DNA from 3 places in the Amycolatopsis sp. lyj-108 genome. Region 1 is predicted to be linked to each of the others. Evidence: riboswitches for the same ligand, from Rfam matches in the RefSeq annotation. Region 1 holds a riboswitch; each other region holds the start of a gene.
What was found. A riboswitch is a leader RNA that binds a small molecule or an ion and turns the genes downstream of it on or off. The one in region 1 is predicted to bind S-adenosylmethionine.
Positions count from the first base shown of each region.

Region 1 (6,473 bases):
TCAGCGGCCCACTCGTGCTCCGCGCCGTAGCGCTCCAGCACGACGTCTCCGACCGTGCTGCCGTCGGGAAGTTCGGTCCGCTGGGTGACCACGGCCATCCGCAAGCCCCGAACTTGACTGACACGTCCCGTATCCGGCTCGGCGATCCCCGCGAGGACCTCCAGCAGCGTCGTCTTCCCGCCCCCGTTGAGACCGACGACGCCGATACGCTGCCCCTCCGCCACACCGAGCGAAACACCGTCGAGCAGCGGGCGCACCCCGAAGGACTTGCTCACCGACTCCAGGTTGACCAAGTTGGCCATGCCTCAGCCGATCCTTTCCAAAAAGCTTGCAACACAACGAATTAGTCGGTGTCCATTTCGGACACCCTCATGCGTGGACCCGAGGCGGCGACGGTCGCGGCGCGTCATCCCCGCCGACCAGCCGGGCTCCGGGGACCGGCCCGTGTGCGACACGCACCGTGCGACAGACCCCCGCACCGGACAGCTCCGCGGCGACCTCGACGGCCGACTGCGCGTCCGCGCAGAGAAAGGCGCAGGTCGGCCCGGATCCGGACACGGTGCCGGCGAGCGCACCCGCGTTGACCCCGGCCCGCAACGTGCGCCGCAGTCCCGGACGCAACGAGACGGCGGCCGCTTGCAGGTCATTGCCGAGAAGCAACGCCAGCTGCCGCGGATCACCGGACGCCAGCGCCTCGACCACCGGAGTGTGCGAACCGATCCGAGGCGGGCTGCCCTCTTCACGCAACCTGTCCAGCTCGCCGAACACCCGCGGAGTCGAAAGACCACGCTGGTCGAACGCCAGAACCCAGTGGAACGTATGCCTCGACAAGACCGGCACCAGCTGCTCGCCTCGGCCGGTACCCAACGCCGTTCCGCCGTAGAGCGCGAAAGGAACATCGCTGCCGAGCTTCGCGGCGATACCCGCCAGCTCGTCGCGGGAGATGTCGAGCTTCCAAAGCGACGCGAGGCCCACCAGGGTCGCGGCCGCGTCGGCGCTGCCGCCGGCCATTCCGCCCGCTACCGGGATGCCTTTGCGCAGCACCACTCGGACCTTGGACTCGCCGTCCGCCTTGCCGACGTGGGCCGCCAGTGCCTGCGCCGCCTTCCAGGCGAGGTTGTTGGCCCCTGTCGGCACGGCACCTTCACCTTCGCCGTAAACCTCGACGCCTGGGTCTTCAGTGACCGCGACGGTCACCTCGTCGGTCAGGGAAAGCGCCTGGAACACGGTCACCAGCTCGTGGTAGCCATCCGGGCGTACGTCACCGACCGACAGGTGCAGGTTGACCTTGGCGGGGACCCTGACGGTCACTGGGGGCGGTACGACGGCGAGCACCAGTCAAGACTACGTGGCCGCTCCACTTCTGCTGTCACCAGGAGAAAAGAGAACGGGACGTGTCAGACACGAAACGGGCCGCCCGGACAGCTTTCGTCCTGGACGGCCCGTTCGCGGCGAAATCAGGCGGCGACGCCCTGCGGTCCGCGGACCGAGTGGGTCACGTGGCCGCCGCGTTCGGCGATCCAGGCGAGCGCGGCGTCCGCGCGCTCACCGCGCACACCGAGGCGGAACCGGCCGACCGGCGTGTCACCGATCCGGGTCAGGCCGCCGCCGATGGTGGCGAGTTCGACGTCGAAGCGACCGGCGGCTTCCGGCAGCAGCGCACCGACCGAAGCGAAGCCGACGAGCACGACGTCCACCGCGCGGTCGTACTTCGAGGCCTGCGCCCGCCCGGTCTCGATCGCGGGAAGCAGCGCCTGCGCGGTCCGGCTGTTCGGGTCGGAAACCAGGTCGAGCACGGTTCCCCGTTCGATGATCGCCCCGGCCTCCAGTACCGCGACGTCATCGCAGACACGGCGGACCACGCCGGCGTCGGGAGTGGTGAGTAGCACGGTGACTCCGAGCTCGGCACGCGCCCGGTCGAGCACGGTCAGGACCGCGCCGGACTCCTCGGGCTGCACACCCGCGGTCGGGTCGTCGGCCAAGAGCACGGACGGCCCGGCGGCGAGAGCCTTGGCGATGGCCACCCGGCGCAGCTGCCCCTCGGTCAGGTCGCCCGGCCGCTGCCCCGCCCGGGGAGTGAGCCCGACCAGGTCGAGCAGGTTGCCGACCCGGTTGCGGCGCTGCGGACCGTCGAGGCCGAGCTGTTCGAGCGGCGAAGCGATGTTGCCGGCGATGGTGCGCTCGGCGAGCAATTCCGGTTTGGTGCTCACGACACCGACCTGACGGCGGATCTCTCGAAGACGACGTCCGTCGAGGGTTCCGGTGTTGAGGCCGTCGAGCCGGACGACGCCGCGGTCGGGGCGCTCCTGCAGGCCGATGCAACGAGCGAGGGTCGACTTGCCGGAGCCGGCCGGACCCACCACTCCGAACAGCGAGCCCGCTTGGATGTCCACGCTCACATCGCGCAGGGCGACGACGGGATTTCCGTTGAGGGGAAAGGATTTGGACAGGTTTTCGACAGTGATCACGAAGGGCTCCATGCGCATGGGGCGCTGCATCTTTCGAGCGCGCCGACCGTCACCGAGTAACCGTCCGGAACGGACGGATTCAGAGATAAGGGAAAGAACTCAGGCAGTAACGGTGGAGCGTCGACACGCACTTACCGTGCGGCGACCTTCATCGACAACGCGTCGCCTGGTCAGCAGGAGCGGGTGGGTGACCCTGTTCATTAGGCACAGCCTCCATCGGTCCTGGCTGTAGCACCTGCCCTGTGGAGGGTGGTTGCTGCGACTTCGGCGAGCCAGGTCTCTCAGTCGCTCGGGATGGTTCACTGAGTAAAACCGATCCCACTGGATGAAAGCAAGCGCGTAGGCGCAGATCACACGTCTGGTCGCGTCCATCATACAGGATCCGCTGTCCATATTATGAGACAGTGATAGGCGCCCTTGGACTTCGGCAGGGGCGCTGCCTGCTAAGACGCGTCGGGCTCAGGCAGATCGAGAAGAAGACTTACGCACTCGTGCTGACCTTGACCAACTCGCGTCGGCGCGGTGCCGGTCACATCTGCCGCGGTCGGTCAGACGGCCGCGGCGGCGATCCGAGCGAACTCGTGCACGTCCAGCTGCTCTCCGCGGGTCTTGGGGTCGATCCCCGCCTTTTCGAGCAGCTCCCCCGCGCGCTCGGCGGAACCGGCCCATGACGCCAACGCGGCGCGCAAAGTCTTCCGCCGTTGGGAGAAGGCGGCGTCCACCACTGCGAACAGCCGCTCCCGGTCGACGGACGACACCACTTCGCCCCGCTCGAAAGCGACCAGTGCGGAATCCACATTCGGAACCGGCCAGAACACCGCACGGGGCACCGCGGCGACCTTGCGCGTCTTCCCGTACCAAGCGAGCTTGACGCTGGGCACGCCGTAAGTCCGGCTCCCCGGCCCTGCCGCCATCCGATCCGCGACCTCGGTCTGGACCATCACGAGGCCGCTGGTCAGCGACGGCAGCTCGGCGAGCAGGTGGAGCACGACGGGAACCGCGACGTTGTACGGCAGATTCGCGACGAGCGCGGTCGGCTGCGTGGGCAGGTCGTCCGCCGTGATCCGCAAAGCATCCGCACCGACGACCTTCAGCCTTTCGGCCCCGCCTCGTTCGGCCACGGTGTCCGGCAGTCGCTTCGCCAGCACGGGATCGATCTCGACCGCGACGACCTCGGCACCGGTCGCGAGCAGTCCGAGGGTCAGCGAGCCGAGACCCGGCCCGACTTCCAGCACGACGTCACCTTCGCCGATCCCGGAAAGATCGACGATGCGGCGCACGGTGTTGGGATCGTGCACGAAGTTCTGGCCGAGCTTCTTGGTCGGACGTACGTCCAGCTCGGCCGCAAGCGCCCTGATCTCCGCAGGGCCGAGCAGTTCAGTCACCCGACGATCGTAGTCAGCCGTGGCAAGCCACGATTGGCCGGTGGACGACGTCGTACTCGAAGGTGAGAAAGTCCGGCTGCGCGACTGGCGGCCAGCCGATCTCCCCTCACTCGAAGACCTGCTCGATCCCGCGCGGCCTTGGCACAAGACCAACGGGCCCTACTTCGGCACCCCGACCGCGGCTGCTGTCGCATCCACGGCCATCGAACTCACGACCACCAAGGCCGAACGGCCCGATCCCCGCACCAGCCTCGCCGTGTGCGACCTGGGCGACGGCAGGTTGATCGGCCGGGTCAGCTGGTACTGGGAAAGCCGGCAGACCGACTGGCGGCGGATGGGACTGGTCATCTACGACGAGCGGTACTGGGGCGGCGGATTCGGCACCGAAGCCTTGCGTCTGTGGACGACGTACCTGGTCTCCCGCACCGACACGCTGCGCCTGGACTTCGCGACGTTCTCGGGGAACCCGGGAATGATCGCCGTCGGACGACGGCTGGGTTTCGTCGAAGAAGGCCGGTTCCGGCGCGCTCGACGCTGGTCCGGCGGCGTGCACGACGCCGTCGTCTACGGGGTGCTCCGCGAGGAGTGGGAACAGCTCGACCCCTCAGGCAGGGGTCCGACGTGATCCGCCCCCATCATCCTTGTGGCGTTTCGAACTGACACCTATCCCACTCCAGGGTGATACGCGCAGGTCGGCGCCCCCGGAGGGTAATGATCATCCACCCGATCGATACCGTGCATTCGTTCGAATTTGCCTCGACAATCGAGGGATGACCAGCACAAACATTCCCAAGGCCTTCCCGCTCAACCTGCCGGAAGGTGACGCCGAACTGCTTCTCGACGAGTTGCAGACACGGCTACGCGAAGGGCGACGTCTGATCGCCGAAGTCGGCCAGATCCTGGCCGAGATCGAGTCCCGTGGTGTCCGTGAGCTCTACGGATACAACTCGATCGCCGCCTTTTACGAGCATGTGGCCCGGGTGCCTCGAGCGGAGGCCCAGAAGGTGACCGCTCGAGCGGTCGCGCTCAATTCGAGACGGGTGCGCGACGGCACGTCGATCGACCCCGTCGCGCCTTTGACCGGTACTGCGGCCTCCACCGGCGCGCTGGCCGAGGCCGGCATAGACCGGATCGTCACCGTCATGAAGCGGCTGCCCGACCACCTCACCGCGAGCACGCGCCACGAGGCCGAGAAGGGCCTGGTCGAGCTCGCCTGCGTCGCCAGACCACGCGACGTGACGGTGGCGGGGACGGAGTTGCTCGCCCAACTCGACCCGGACGGGAACCCCAAAGAGGATCCCAGCCCGAAACTTCAGCGAAGCGAGTTCTGGTTACGTCAGAAGCGCACCGGTCGTTGGGACCTGCGTGGCAACCTCGACCCCGAAACAGGCGCCCGCCTGAACGCGCTTCTGGTGCCGCGGGCGTATCCGGCTCCGAACGGAGCAGCCGACGACCGCACGCCGGCGGAGAGACGCGGTGACGCACTCTCGGAGATCGTCGATCTCGCGGAAAGCAGCCCGGACATCCCGACGCCCCGACAGGCGTCGGAACGGGTCACCGAGCAACCTCCACCCGCGGAGCCGACCGCGACCCCGGTAAGCCGCCCCAGACCGCCCCAAGCACGGTCTCAGGGCGACCAAAGCCCACACCGTGGTGACGGAGGCGTACGCGAGGGCAACGAGGCCCAGCGATCCCGGAATGTGGCCCACCTACGGCCGCCTCGCTGGTGGGCACGACTGTCGAGACCGAGATCCGGAGGCGCTACGCCGCCGCAGGAGCCCTTAACGGCCTGAAGGCCACCTTGCGGGGACGGAACCCACACGATGGCCTTCAGGAAAGGAGAACTATTCGGCGGTCAGGCCTTCTTGCCACAGTGCGGCCAAGCGCCGTAGCCACCGCGGTCCTCACGGACCTTCTCGGCGACAGCGATCTGCTGGGCCTTGCTGGCCTGGTGCGGGTACGCGGCGTACTGATCGCCACCGTAGGCATCCCAGGTGCTCTTGTTGAACTGCAGGCCACCGTAGTAACCGTTGCCGGTGTTGGCGGACCAGTTGCCGGTCGACTCGCACTGCGCGATGCGATCCCAGGCACCGGCGTCCCCGATGACCGGATCGGCGGGCTTCTTCGTACCGACCTTGACGATCTTGGGCTTGGCCTCGGTGATGACCTCTTCCGAGACCTTCTCGCGGCCGACCTCTTTGCCATTGCGGTTGGTGACCTTGTAGGTCACGGTCTTCTGGCCCGGAGTGCCCGGGTCTTCGACCTTGGTCTTGCCCTTTTCGAGCTCCGGGTCGTCGACCTTCTGCTCGGGCGGAGCGATTTCCTCGTTCTGCTTGACCATGGTGACGCCGGTCCGGCTGATGTGGACCTCGGCGCCGTCGACCAGCTTGACGTCGAGGCCGCCGACGGCCTCGTCGTCCGGGCCGAGGGTCATCCGGAGCTCACCGAGGAATTCCTTGGTGGTGACCGAGTTGGTCTGAACCTTGCGCGGGTCGTTCGCGCCGTCGTAGATCATGACGTTCTTGAGCGTCTTGACCTCGACGGTGGCGCCCTCGAGCGGCAGCTCACCGTTCTGCGGGAGCGACGTCCAGGTGCCGGCCTTGGCGAGGTCTGCGCGACC
Region 1 covers NZ_JAJPWQ010000008.1:25,998-32,470, forward strand. Annotated here, with positions in the region: gene ACLJO0_RS26985 (ATP-binding cassette domain-containing protein) at 1-302, opposite strand, end outside; gene ACLJO0_RS26990 (4-(cytidine 5'-diphospho)-2-C-methyl-D-erythritol kinase) at 370-1,335, opposite strand; gene ACLJO0_RS26995 (methionine ABC transporter ATP-binding protein) at 1,458-2,468, opposite strand; SAM riboswitch class I at 2,679-2,769, opposite strand; gene rsmA (16S rRNA (adenine(1518)-N(6)/adenine(1519)-N(6))-dimethyltransferase RsmA) at 3,017-3,853, opposite strand; gene ACLJO0_RS27005 (GNAT family N-acetyltransferase) at 3,894-4,478, shown strand; gene ACLJO0_RS27010 (DUF222 domain-containing protein) at 4,624-5,646, shown strand; gene ACLJO0_RS27015 (transglycosylase family protein) at 5,709-6,473, opposite strand, start outside.

Region 2 (6,473 bases), on a different contig from region 1:
CCGCGCTTGTTCTGGCACAGCTCCATGATCGTGCCGATGAACTCCGACGGCGCCAGGATGCTCACCTTGCTGACCGGCTCGAGCACCTTGTCGATCTTGTTCCCGGTCGGCCAGTCCGACGGGTTGGTGACGTGGATCTCCTTGCCGTCGTCCAGCACCACGTCGTAGACCACGTTCGGTGCGGTGGAGATCAGGTCGAGGCCGAACTCGCGCTCCAGCCGATCGCGGGTGATCTCCAGGTGCAGCAGGCCGAGGAATCCGCAGCGGAAGCCGAAGCCGAGCGCCACCGACGTCTCGGGCTCGTAGTCCAGCGCGGCGTCGTTGAGCTGGAGCTTGTCCAAGGCCTCGCGCAGGTCCGGGTAGTCCGAACCGTCCACCGGGTACAGGCCGGAGTAGACCATCGGCTTCGGCTCGCGGTAACCGGCGAGCGGCTCCTTCGCGCCCTGGCGCTCGGAGGTGACGGTGTCACCGACCTTCGACTGCCGGACGTCCTTCACCCCGGTGATGAGATAGCCCACCTCGCCGACGCCCAGCCCCTTGCTGGGCTTGGGCTCCGGCGAGATGATCCCGACCTCGAGGAGTTCGTGGGTGGCGCCGGTCGACATCATCTTGATCCGCTCGCGCGGCGTGATCTTGCCGTCGACGACCCTGATGTAGGTCACGACGCCCCGGTAGGTGTCGTACACCGAGTCGAAGATCATCGCCCGTGCCGGAGCGTCGGCGTCACCCTCCGGCGCGGGCACCTGCTTCACCACCGCGTCGAGCAGGTCGCCGACGCCGACACCGGTCTTGGCCGACACACGCAGCACGTCCGAGGGCTCGCAGCCGATGATGTGCGCGAGCTCGGCGGCGTACTTGTCCGGATCCGCCGACGGCAGGTCGATCTTGTTGAGCACCGGGATGATCTGGAGGTTGTTCTCCAGCGCGAGGTACAGGTTGGCGAGCGTCTGCGCCTCGATCCCCTGCGCGGCGTCGACCAGCAGGACGGCGCCTTCACACGCCTCGAGCGCGCGGGAGACCTCGTAGGTGAAGTCGACGTGGCCCGGCGTGTCGATCATGTGCAGGACGTGGTCCTGCCCGTCGACCTTCCAGGGCAGGCGCACGTTCTGCGCCTTGATGGTGATCCCGCGTTCCCGCTCGATGTCCATTCGATCGAGGTACTGAGCCCGCATGGCCCGTTCCTCGACCACGCCGGTGAGCTGCAGCATCCGGTCGGCCAGGGTCGACTTGCCGTGGTCGATGTGCGCGATGATGCAGAAGTTCCGGATGAGCTCCGGGGGCGTGAAGGTCGTGTCGGCGAACGTCGTCAACGGGTTTCCTCGCGAAGGTCGGGGTGTGCCACCTCTATGGTCCCATGCCGCTCCGGGTGCGAGTGGGGGTCATCCCCGATGCGGCCCGTGGTGAGCTGTGGTGCCCTCGAAGTATGAGTACTTCACTGTCCCAAATGCTCGATCGCACGTTCGGCCATCCCAGGGGACTGCTCGGCCGGTTCGGCGGCCTGGCGATGGCGCACGGCAACGCCGCCACCGAACTTCGCATCGTCGAACTGGCGTCGATCGAGTCCGGCGAAACCGCGCTGGTCGTGGGCCCCGGCCCGGGAGTCGGCCTCCAGGCCGCGGCCGAACGCGCGGACCGTGCGGTCGGCGTCGACCCCTCCCCGGAGATGCTCGCCCGCTCCCGCCGCCGCTGCGGCGACAAGGTCGAGCTACGGCGCGGCTCCGCGGACTCCACCGGTGAGCCCGACGAGAGCGTCGACGTGATCCTGAGCGTCAACAACGTGCAGCTGTGGGAAGACCGGGCGGCCGGTTTCGCCGAGCTGTTCCGCGTGCTGCGGCCCGGCGGCAGGCTGCTGCTGTCTTCGCACGAGAAGTGGCTGCCGGTGTCCCGGCACGAGCTGGCCGACGAAGCGGCCGCCGCCGGCTTCACCGACCTGCAGACCTGGACCTGGGACCCGCCGGGCTTCGGCGCCTCACTCGCCGCTCAGCTGCGCGCGATCAAGCCACGGCCCTAACGCGGGTCGGTGCGCAACGGATGCTCACGCGGCACCTCGACCAGCACGATCCTGGTGCCGTCCGGGTCGGCGATCCACGCTTCGTCCAGGCCCCAGGGTTCACGACGCGCCCCGCGGACCGGTTCCAAACCCTTCGCCGCGAGCTCCGCGAGCGCCGCGGGCAGATCCCGGACCTGGAGCCACAAGGCGACGTCAGGGGTCGGGCCGGTCTTCCCGGTACCGACGATCTCGATCGACCCGTTCCCGGCGAAGAACACCGTCCCGCCGGGGAACTCCTTGTCGATCGCCAAGCCCAGGGTGTCCCGATAGAACGCCGTCGACACCTCGAGGTCCTTCGGGTGGATCAGCACCCTGCTGCTCAGCACGTCCATGACCCCATCCCTACCGGATGGGTTCAGGCCATCGCAATCGCGGTGATCCCCGCCAGCACCACCACCGACCCGGCCAGCCTGCGGACGGCGTTCGCCTCCCCCAGGACCAACCAGGCGGCGACGCCGCCCAGGACGATGCTCAGCTCCCGCGCGGGTGCGACGAGGCTCACCGGGGCCATCTGGAGGGCGTAGAGGACCAGCAGGTAGGCGACCGGTGAGAGCAGGCCGACGATGAGGATTTCGCGCTTGTGCTCGCGCCACAGCCAAGCGACCTCCTCGCGGTCCTTCAGCGCGTACGGCGCCATGAGCAGGCTCTGCACGATCGCACCGGTTCCGAAATAGATGATCGGCGGGACACCGAGTCCGGTGACCGAATGCGCGTCCCACAGTGTGTAGGCGGCGATCGTGACCCCGGTCAGCAGTCCGTAGGCCACGCCTTTGCGGCGGGCGACGCGATCGGCGGCGTCGGCGTGCGCCGGTGCGCGCCCGGTGCCGATGACCAGCACCCCGGCGATCACGAGGAACGCGCCGATCAGTCCGAGCACCCCTGGCCGCTCACCGAGCAGCACGACGGCCGCGAGCACCGAGAGCAGCGGCCCGGTACCGCGGGCCACGGGATAGACGACGGACAGATCGCCGACGGCGTAACCCCGTTGGAGGACGATCCCGTAGGTGACGTGGAACACCGCCGTGACCACGGCGGCGAACAGCCAGGTCCACTGTGGACGTTGCGGCTCCACCGCCAGTGAGACCGCCATGACGGGCACGAGAAGGATCGCGGAGAAACTGTAGTAAGCCCAGACGAACCGGGCTCCGCCACGGCGGATCCGCTTGGCTGCCAGATTCCAGCCCGCGTGGATGACTGCGGCGATGACGACCAAGGACAGAGCGGTGGCGTTCACGGCGGACCTTCCCGTTTTCCGCGCATGCGGAAAACACCGGTCCTCCAGGCTTTTGTCCCGTCAGATGAACGGCGGCGCTTCCGGCCCCGCCGATGGTGCCGCTCGGACCTGTCCCCTCTGCCCTGATTGTGTGTTTCGCTGAACGGGCAGGCGGCGGAACCCTAGGCACTACGATCTTCACCGTACCGCAATCACCCCTCCCCAGGCGGCCGTGAGCGGCCCCGGAGCGGCTGTTAAGCTTGCCTCTCACCGTCGTGTGGCATTCCGTCATGGAGGAAACCCGCGCCGCTCTCACGAGCATGCAGGGCCGGTCACAGCGCGGCGGCGAAAACCACCGAGAGATTCAAGAGGAGCGCCCCCGTGGCCAACATCAAGTCGCAGATCAAGCGCATCACCACCAACGAGAAGGCGCGTCAGCGCAACCAGGCGATCCGGTCCTCGGTGAAGACCGCGATCCGCAAGTTCCGCGAGGCCGCCGACGCCGGCGACAAGGCCAAGGCCCTGGAGCTGCAGAAGGACGCGGCCAAGAAGCTGGACAAGGCTGTGACCAAGGGCGTTCTCCACGCCAACCAGGCCGCCAACAAGAAGTCCGCGCTCGCGAAGCGCGCGAACTCTCTCTGATCGGCTTTCGAAGGGCCCCTGCGACTCGCGTCGCTGGGGCCCTTCGCCATGTTCAGCGGCTTGTACCGTGGGCGTCGACGACCTCGAGCACGGCGCGTTCCAACGCGTACTCCGGGTTGGCCGCGACCCCCTTGACCTCGGCGTTGAGCCGGGCGACCACCCGCATCGCGGTGGCGAGACCGTCCTGACCCCAGCCACGGGCCTGCCCCTGCGCCTTGCGCACCTTCCACGGCGGCATCCCCAGCTCGCCCGCCATCTGGTTCGGGTTCCCGCGACCGGCGCCGGACACCCGCGCGATCGTGCGGACCGCGTCGGCGAGAGCGTCGGCGACCAGCACGTGCGGCACGCCCAGTTGCATCGCCCAGCGCAGCGATTCGAGCGCCGCGGCCTTGTCGCCGGCGACGGCCTTTTCGGCGACGGCGAATCCGTTCACGTCCGCGCGGCCCCGGTGGTAGCGGCGGACCGCCTGCTCGTCGACCGTTCCGCCCGCGTCCGCGACGAGCTGGGTCGCGGCCGACGACAACTCACGCAGATCCGAGCCGACCGTGTCGATCAGCGCGAGCACGGCCGCACCGTCGATCTTCCCGCCGACCCTGCGGACCTCGTTGCGGACAAAGGACTCCCGCTCAGCGGCCTTGGTCAGCTTCGGGCATTCGACGACCTCCGCCCCAGCCTTCTTCAAGGCGGCGGGGAGCGCCTTCGCGGCCTTGCTCCGACCGCCTCCGCTGTGCACGACGACGAGCACGATGCCGTCGGCGGGCGCCTTGACGTAGGCCATCACCCCGTCGGCGAGCTCCTGCGAAATGTCCTGCGCCGATTCGAGGACGATCACTCTTCCTTCGGCGAACAGCGAAGGGCTGACCATCTCCGCGAGCGCCGGGACTGTGAGGTCCGACACCCGGATCCGGGAGAGATCCGCCGTCGGATCGGCGGCTTTGGCCGCATCCGAAGCGCCGCGGATCGCGCGTTCGATCAGCAGCTCTTCCTCACCGAGAACCAGGACCAGCGGCGATGGGGCGGAAGCTTGCGTCGTCACGGTGACGATCCTGCCACTCGTCCTCTCGTGTGCTTTGTCCGGTGATGTGTTCCGGGCACGGTGGCCCCACCTGAGGCTCATGTCGTACGGTGTTGGCGAGGCGACGCGATGACACGCGTGCCGACAATCGAATACCGCTCATCCAGAGGGGCAGAGGGAACGGCCCGACGAAGCCCCGGCAACCGGCGTCAGCCTGTCATTCCGCGATCGCGGGATAGCTGACGAACACGGTGCCAATTCCGGCCCGCCACGGCGGGGCAGATGAGGAAAGGACCTCGCGATGACCGCAACCCTCGGCACGACCTCCACCACCAAGACCCCGGATCTCGGACCGGCCGTCGAACTGGTGTCGAAGGAAGAGGGACACCGGCAGCCGCTCGCCCCCGAATTCGTTTCCGCCGAGGACTTCTCGCCGCTCGAAGTCGCCTACGACTTCGGCCGCGTGCGCCGCGAGGACATCGAAGCCGGACCGAAGAACATCTGGCGCTACAAGAAACTCCTTCCCGTTCCGTCGAACGTCGAAGAAATCCCCAACACCGAACCCGGCGCCACCCGGCTCATCCAGGCCGACAGGCTCGCGAAAGCCTTGGGTGTCAAGAAGGTCTGGGTCAAGGACGACACCGGCAACCCGACGCACTCGTTCAAGGACCGCGTGGTCGCCGTCGCGCTGGCCGCCGCCCGCGAATTCGGCTTCGACGTGCTCGCCTGTCCGTCGACCGGCAACCTGGCCAACGCTGTCGCCGCCGCGGCGGCCCGCGCCGGCTGGCGGTCGGTCGTGCTGATCCCGAAGACCCTCGAGCGCGCGAAGATCCTCACCACCGCCGTGTACGACGGCGACCTGATCGCGGTCGACGGCAACTACGACGACGTGAACCGGCTCGCCACCCAGCTCGCCGCCGAGCAGGAGAGCTGGGCGTTCGTCAACGTGAACGTCCGGCCCTACTACTCCGAAGGCTCCAAGACGCTGGCCTTCGAGGTCGCCGAACAGCTCGGCTGGCGGCTCCCCTCCCAGATCGTGGTGCCGATCGCCTCCGGTTCCCAGCTCACCAAGGTGGACAAGGGTTTCCGCGAGTTCGGGCAGCTCGGCCTCGTCGACGAGACGCCGTACAAGGTGTTCGGCGCGCAGGCCACCGGCTGCTCCCCCGTCTCGGCGGCCTTCCGCGCGGGCCACGACGTCGTCCAGCCGGTCAAGCCGGACACGATCGCCCGGTCGCTCGCGATCGGTAACCCGGCCGACGGCCCCTACGTCCTCGACGTGGTCAACCGCACCGGCGGCGCGATCGAAGACGTCACCGACGAAGAGGTCGTCGAGGGCATCCGGCTGCTCGCCCGCACCGAGGGCGTCTTCACCGAGACCGCCGGTGGGGTCACCGTCGCGACGGCCAAGAAGCTCATCGAGACCGGCAAGCTCAACCCGGACGAGGAGATCGTCCTGCTGATCACCGGTGACGGCCTCAAGACCCTCGACGCCGTTGAGGGCAAGATCGGCCCGAAGGCCACCGTCAGCGCCTCGGCCGACGCGGTCCGCGAAG
Region 2 covers NZ_JAJPWQ010000012.1:132,890-139,362, forward strand. Annotated here, with positions in the region: gene lepA (translation elongation factor 4) at 1-1,310, opposite strand, end outside; gene ACLJO0_RS34705 (class I SAM-dependent methyltransferase) at 1,424-2,011, shown strand; gene ACLJO0_RS34710 (VOC family protein) at 2,008-2,382, opposite strand; gene ACLJO0_RS34715 (EamA family transporter) at 2,406-3,284, opposite strand; gene rpsT (30S ribosomal protein S20) at 3,645-3,905, shown strand; gene holA (DNA polymerase III subunit delta) at 3,958-4,941, opposite strand; SAM riboswitch class I at 5,077-5,209, shown strand; gene thrC (threonine synthase) at 5,222-6,473, shown strand, end outside.
Region 2: another riboswitch for S-adenosylmethionine. It lies ahead of thrC (threonine synthase); the one in region 1 lies ahead of ACLJO0_RS26995 (methionine ABC transporter ATP-binding protein).

Region 3 (6,473 bases), on a different contig from region 1:
CCGGAAGGCGTAGAACAGCACCGTGCCGAGGTAGACCGCGAGGACGGCGAACAGCCAGCCGTCGTTCCGGCCGACGCCGGACAACGAAAGCACGGCCGCGGACTCGCGGCTCATCTCGACCCCGTACAAGCCCACGTACCCGAACGACTGCTGTTCACCGGCGGGCGCGTAGGCGAACCAGCTCCCGGATCGCATTCCGCCGAAGGACAGGGCCACCACCGCGAGCTGGGCGAATCCCAGCAACGCCAGCGGAAACCAGTAACGCGGTCGCTCGTTCCCCATGCGGGGTGAGGCTAGTGGGTCAGGCGCAGAACGGCGGCAGTTCCCTCGGATCGTTCTCCGGCACCCAGCGGCCCTCGGGCTTCTCGTACTGCCAGCGGGCGCCGCGGGCGACGATCTGGCGCAGCGCCAGCACGAGCCGGTCCACGTGTTCGGTGGTGCTGCCGAGGCCGAGGCTGACCCGGACGGCCTGCTGCCCGGTCGAACCGGCGGCGGAGATCAGCCGTTTGGTGGCGATGTGCGCGCAGAACGCGCCGTCTCGCACGCCGATGCCGTACTCCGCCGAAAGGACCGCGGCGAGCCAGCCAGGGTCGAAACCGTCGACGACGAAGCTGAGCGTGCCGACCCTGTCGACCGGCGCGTCGAACAGCCGCAGTTCGGCGAATCCGGGAACGGCGGCGAGACCGCGACGCAGCCGCGCCAGCAGTTCGTCCTCGTGGGCGACGATCGCGTCCCAGTTCGCGGCCAGCGTCTGGCAGGCGACACCGAGCGCGTGGACGCCGACGGTGTTGGGGGAACCGGCTTCGTGCCGCTCGGGGCCGGAATTCCAGACCACGCCGAGGTTTTCGGAGTCACAGTTGACGAGCTTCGTCGCCCCGCCACCGGCGAGGTACGGCTGGGCGGCGCGCAGCCAGTCGGCGCGGCCGATCAGCGCTCCGGCACCGAAAGGCGCGTACAGCTTGTGGCCCGACAGCGCGACGTAGTCGACGTCGAGTTCGCGCACCGAGATCTTCCGGTGCGGGGCGAGCTGCGCCGCGTCGAGCGCGATCCGGGCGCCGTGCCGCCGCGCGACGGCGGCGATCTCCTTGACCGGCAACAGTTCCCCGGTCACGTTGGACGCGCCGGTGATGACCACCAGCCGCGGCCCCTGCGGGCAGTCCGCGAGCGCTTCGTCCACAGCGGACACCGCGGCGAGGCGAGTGCGCGGCGTCTGCACCCTGCGGACGTTCGGTCCCTTCCACGGCAGCAGCGCGGCGTGGTGCTCGGTGTCGAACACGACGACCGACGTGTGCTTCGGCAGGCTGCGCGCGAGAAGGTTGAAGGAATCGGTGGTGTTGCGGGTGAACACGACGGCGTCGGTCGACCGCGCGTCGACGAAGTCCCGCAGGATTCCGCGCGTGCGCTCGTAAAGCTTGGTGGAGATCTGCGAAGCGAACCCGGCGCCGCGGTGCACGCTGGCGTACCAGGGCAGGAATTCGTCGACCGCGGCCCGCACCTTGTCCAGGCAGGGCGCGCTCGCCGCGTGGTCGAGATTCGCGTATCCGATATGGTCACTGCCGCCACCGGTCACCAGCGGAACCCGCAGATCGGCGCACGCGACCGTCGGGATTTCGTGTGTGGCAACGGTTTCCCCGACAGCGGCGGGGGTGTTCGTGCGTTCGAGAGCGAGAGTCATCGTCATCCTCCGGGCCAGGGGACCCGACGAGGATCCCGCGCTTGCCCGTCGCACCACGCGACGAGCCAGGTCCTCACCCGGGGCACCCCACCGCGGAAGGAGGGTTGCCGGTCAGCTAGCCGGGGCTTGACGCTGACACTCGTGACCTACGGACGAAGTTAGCGGATGGACGGGCGATCGAGCCACCCCTCGTCCGCATCTTGAGACGCCGCTCACGTGCCCCGCGGCGAACTATCGCAATCAGGTGCCGAATTGCGGCAGGTCAGACGCGGAATCGGCCGGGCAGCGGGACGATCGCGCGGGAGGACACCTCGGTCGCGGTCCCCGAATACTGATCGGTGCCCGCGGTGAACTGCCAGCCGCCGAAGGTCTTGCCGTCGACCGCCTCGCCGTAGGCCGCCGCGACCTTGGTCGAGACCTCGTCGTAGGACATGCCGTTCCAGTTGCCCGCGCCGACGCCGAAGTCGCGCGAGTCGCCACCCTGCGCGGCGGCCGCGGGCAGCGTCCACAGGGTGAAGTGCACGTGGGCGCCGGTGCTGCTGCCACCGCAGGGCAGGGCGTTACCGGTCCGGCCGAGGGCGTCACCAGGGGCGACCTTCTGGCCGTCGGTGACCGCGATGCCTTCCAGGTGGTAGTACCCGGTCCGCCAGCCGCCGTCGTGGTCGACGGTCACCCAGTCGCCGCCGTCGCAGTGCTGGATCCGGACCGTGCCCGCCAGCGGGGCGCGAACGGTCCGGTCGCCGGGGCTGAAGTCGATGGCGTTCTTCACGCCGGAAGTCCCGTTGTCCGAGTGGATCCCCGCCGAGTAGACCGACTGGCCGGTCTCGAAGGGCAGCCCGAACGCGGGAAAGGCGCCGGCCGCTGTCGCCGCCGGGGCGGTGAGAACTACCCCGACGAGTGCCGCAGCGACCCCCAGACCGGCGAACCGCACAGGAAGTTTCGTCACCTTGCGTACTCCTTACCCGGCGACACTCACCCATTCGATGGAGTCGATTGCCGGGAAAGTAATCCAAAAGGAGGACGGAAGGGAAGAATTTTCTGAGATCAACCGACGAACAGCTGGTGCCGGGCCGTGACCTACTGGCCGGATTCGCCCTTCCACCTGGCGAGGCGTCCGGCGCGGTCGACGGCCCGCAGGCGCCGCTCGGCCGCGTCACGGACTTCGGCAGTGGTCACGACGAGTAACTGATCCCGTTCCTGGAGCCGGGTGTTCTTGTTGGGTGTGAAGCCGGTGCCGTCGCGGACGAGGAGGCTGATCGTCGCCCCGATGGGCAGCCGCAGTTCGGCCAGGTAGACGCCGTGCATCTTGGATCCGGCGTTGATCCGTACCTGCAGGAGTTCCGCGCCCATCTCGTCGAGCGGAGCGGAGTCGACGTCGATCTCGTGCGCTTCGGCGTGCTGGGCAAGCCCGAGCACGCGCGCGAGTGGGGTGAGTGTCGCGCCCTGGAGCAGCGTCAGCACGATGACCAGCACGAACACCGCGTCGACCAGTTCCTGCGCGCCGGGCACCCCCGACGACAGGGGGATCAGCGCGAGCACGATCGGGACCGCCCCGCGCAAGCCCGCCCAGGACAGGAACACCTGTTCTCGCCAAGGGATCTTGAACGGCAGCGCCGAGAGCACCACGGACAACGGACGGGCGAGCAACAGCACGACCGCGCCCGCGACCAGGCCCTGGACCAGGCTTTCGAGGATCCTGCTCGGCGAGGCGAACAGGCCGAGCAGCACGAACAGCCCGATCTGCGCGAGCCACCCGAGCCCCTCGGCGAAGGACAGTGTGTCCGACCGGTGCGGCAGCTTCGAGTTCCCGAGCACCAGGGCCGCGACGTAGGTGGCGAGCAGACCCGACGCGTGGGCGAGCTGCCCGCTCGAGTACGCCACGACGCAGACCGCGACCGTGGCCAGCGGGTACAGACCGGTGGCGGGAAGCGCCGCCCGGCGCAGCGCGAACGCCCCGCCCCAGCCGAAGGCCAGCCCGATCACCAGCCCGGCGCCGAGTTCGTAGATCACCAGCAGCGGCAGCGACCAGTCGATGGTCGTGCCCTCGGCCAGGACGACGACGGCGATGTAGGCGGGCGCGTCGTTGATCCCCGACTCGATCTCCAGCGCACCGACGAGCCGCTTGCCGATCCCCGCCGATCTCAGCACGGAGAAGACCGCGGCGGCGTCGGTCGACGCCAGCACCGCACCCCACAGCAACGCCATCCGCCAGTCCAGGCCCAGCAACCAGTGCAGGGCCGCGCCGGTGACCGCGATGCTCACCACGACGGCCACTGTGGACAGTGCGATTCCGATGCCCAGCGACGGTTTCACGGCCGTCCAGCGGGTGGTGAGGCCACCCTCGGAAAGGATCATCACCAGCGCGGCGAGGCCGAGCGACTGGGTGAGCTCGGGGTTGTCGTACTGGATGCCGAACCCGGCTTCGCCGAGCAGGACCCCCATCCCCAGGTACAGCAGCAGCGAGGGAAGGCCGACCCGGATCGACACCCGGACGGCGATCACGGCGACGAGGAGGACGGCTCCACCGGTACCGAGAATGAGCGGGAGCTGCTCCATGTCGCCTCCCGTCCGGTCGCCGTGAGGGCTCCAGAATAGTGAGGCGGTGATCGTCACACCTTCGTGCACCGCTCGACGGCGAGCCGAACGGACTGTGTTACAGACTGTCCACTAGGGACTGCGCAGGGCCACCAGGTCGACACCGAGTTCCGCGAGCGGTTTCTCTGCCGCGGGCAGGACTTTCACCGCGCGGTCGCCCTCACGGGACAACCAGCCGGCACTCACCGCGTGAGACAGTAACGCCGCGGGGACCCGGCCCGCCAAATGATCACGCCGGACCGTCCAATCCAGACAGTCGCGCAGCATCGGGCGGCGGCCGTCGGCGATCTCCACCCCGAGCCCGCCGAGCACCTCGCGTCCGCGACCGGTCAACGTCAGGCCGTCGGCCTCGTCGATCAGCCTGGTGGCGAGCATCCCGTCCCGCAGCGCGACGCCGACCCTCCCGGCGAGGTGGTCGTAGCAGGTCCGGGCGAACTCCAGCCGTTTCACCCGCACCGACGAGCGCAATCCCTTCACCGGGCGGTGCTCGGCGTGCTGCGCCAGATGCTCGATCAGCTCCGCCACCCGGGGGTCGGCTATCCGGACGTAACTGTGCCGTCCCTGTTTCACCCGCACGACGAACCCGGCCTCGGCCAGCTTCGTCACGTGCTCGCTCGCCGTCGACGCGGCCACCTCGGCCGCGCCCGCCAGCTCCGTCACCGTCCAGGCGCGCCCGTCGAGCAGCGCGAGGCACATCGACGCGCGGCTCGGATCGGCGAGCACGGCCGCGACCTCGGCCAGTGCGATCGTTTCCATGCGTTCACCGTAGAAGACCCACGCTTCGGCGAGCGCCGAACCGTCAGCCGGCCAGGAACTTCGCCGCCAGCTGCACCGCGGGCTTGGAGTCGTTGGCACCCTCGAGCATGACGGCGAAGGCGACGTCCCCGCGGTAGCCGACGAACCAGCCGTTGGCGTCGGCACCCGAACCGAACTGCGCCGTCCCCGTCTTGCCGAAGACCGCGCCGCTGCCCTTCAACGCCTTCGCGGTCCCCGTCGTGCAGACCTCGCGCATCATCGCGCGGACCTGGTTCAACACCCCGGCGGACGGAGCCTGGTAACCGGCGTTGACCTTGGTCTCCAGCCCCTGCCACAGCTTCGGCACCACCGGTTTCCCCGTGGCGACGGTCGCGGCCATGAGCGCCGCGCCCAGCGGGCTGACCTGCACCCTTCCCTGGCCGATCCCGGCTTCGACCTGCTCGTCGCCGCTGCCCGACGACTCCACCTTCCCGGTCTCGGTGGCCAGCCCCGGGATCTCGAAGTCGGCGTTGAGGCCGAACTGGCTCGCGGCCTTCGCGAGGCCGTCCGCGGGCAGTTGCCCGGCGAGCCGCCCGAAGGTCGTGTTGCACGACGCGGCGAACGCCGTCTTCAGCGGCACCGTTCCCAGGTCGAACCCGTTGTCGTTCTTGAGCGTGCGGGTGCCGATCTGCTCGCTGCCCGGGCAGGCCACCGGCGAGTCGGCGGAAACCCCGCCCTGCTGCAACGCCGCGGTCGCCGTGGCGATCTTGAAGGCCGAACCCGGCGCGTAGAGACCGCTGAGCGCCTTCGGCTGGTTCCCGGCGGCGGCGTTCTGCGCAACCGCCAGGAGTTCGCCCGAGGTCTTCATCGCGACGATGATCGCCGATCCGCCGAAACCGTCGACGGCTTTCTGCGCGGCGGCCTGTGACGCCACACTCAACGTCGAGACCAGCGGTTTATCGGTCCCGGCGGCCTGCCCGAAGAGCGTTTCGACCGGTTTGCCGGAGGCGTCGACGCGCGACACCGTGACGGTGGCCGGGGCCCCGGTGCCGCCGTTCTGCTCGGAGGCGACCTTGGACAGCGCCCCCTGCAGGATCGGCGCGACACCGGCCGCGTCACCGCCGACGAGGGCCTTGCCGTCCCGGTCGGCCACGACCGGTTTGGCCGAAACGGGCGCGACGGAAAGCCGCTGCCCGGCTTCGAGCTTCGGGTGGATCGCCGACATCGCCCATCGGACCACCCATTTCCCACCGTTGCGCACCAGGTCCAGCTTGCCTTCGTACTTCCAGACGCTCTTGCTCGCGAAGGTCCACGCGGCGTGGAAGGTGGCCGACGTCGAGGTCGCGTCACCCGGCGTCGTCGGGACCTCGCCGAGCGTCGTCTTGACCGACGCCCCGTTGAGTGTGTTGCGCGTCCCCGTCAGCGCGGCCGTGGCCACCGCCGGGTCGTCGACCGGGGCCGTGGTCAG
Region 3 covers NZ_JAJPWQ010000015.1:186,033-192,505, reverse strand. Annotated here, with positions in the region: gene ACLJO0_RS39530 (hypothetical protein) at 1-282, opposite strand, end outside; gene ACLJO0_RS39525 (aminotransferase class V-fold PLP-dependent enzyme) at 302-1,675, opposite strand; SAM riboswitch class IV at 1,708-1,822, opposite strand; gene ACLJO0_RS39520 (M23 family metallopeptidase) at 1,938-2,621, opposite strand; gene ACLJO0_RS39515 (potassium/proton antiporter) at 2,753-4,231, opposite strand; gene ACLJO0_RS39510 (ArsR/SmtB family transcription factor) at 4,343-5,026, opposite strand; gene ACLJO0_RS39505 (penicillin-binding transpeptidase domain-containing protein) at 5,070-6,473, opposite strand, start outside.
Region 3: another riboswitch for S-adenosylmethionine. It lies ahead of ACLJO0_RS39525 (aminotransferase class V-fold PLP-dependent enzyme); the one in region 1 lies ahead of ACLJO0_RS26995 (methionine ABC transporter ATP-binding protein).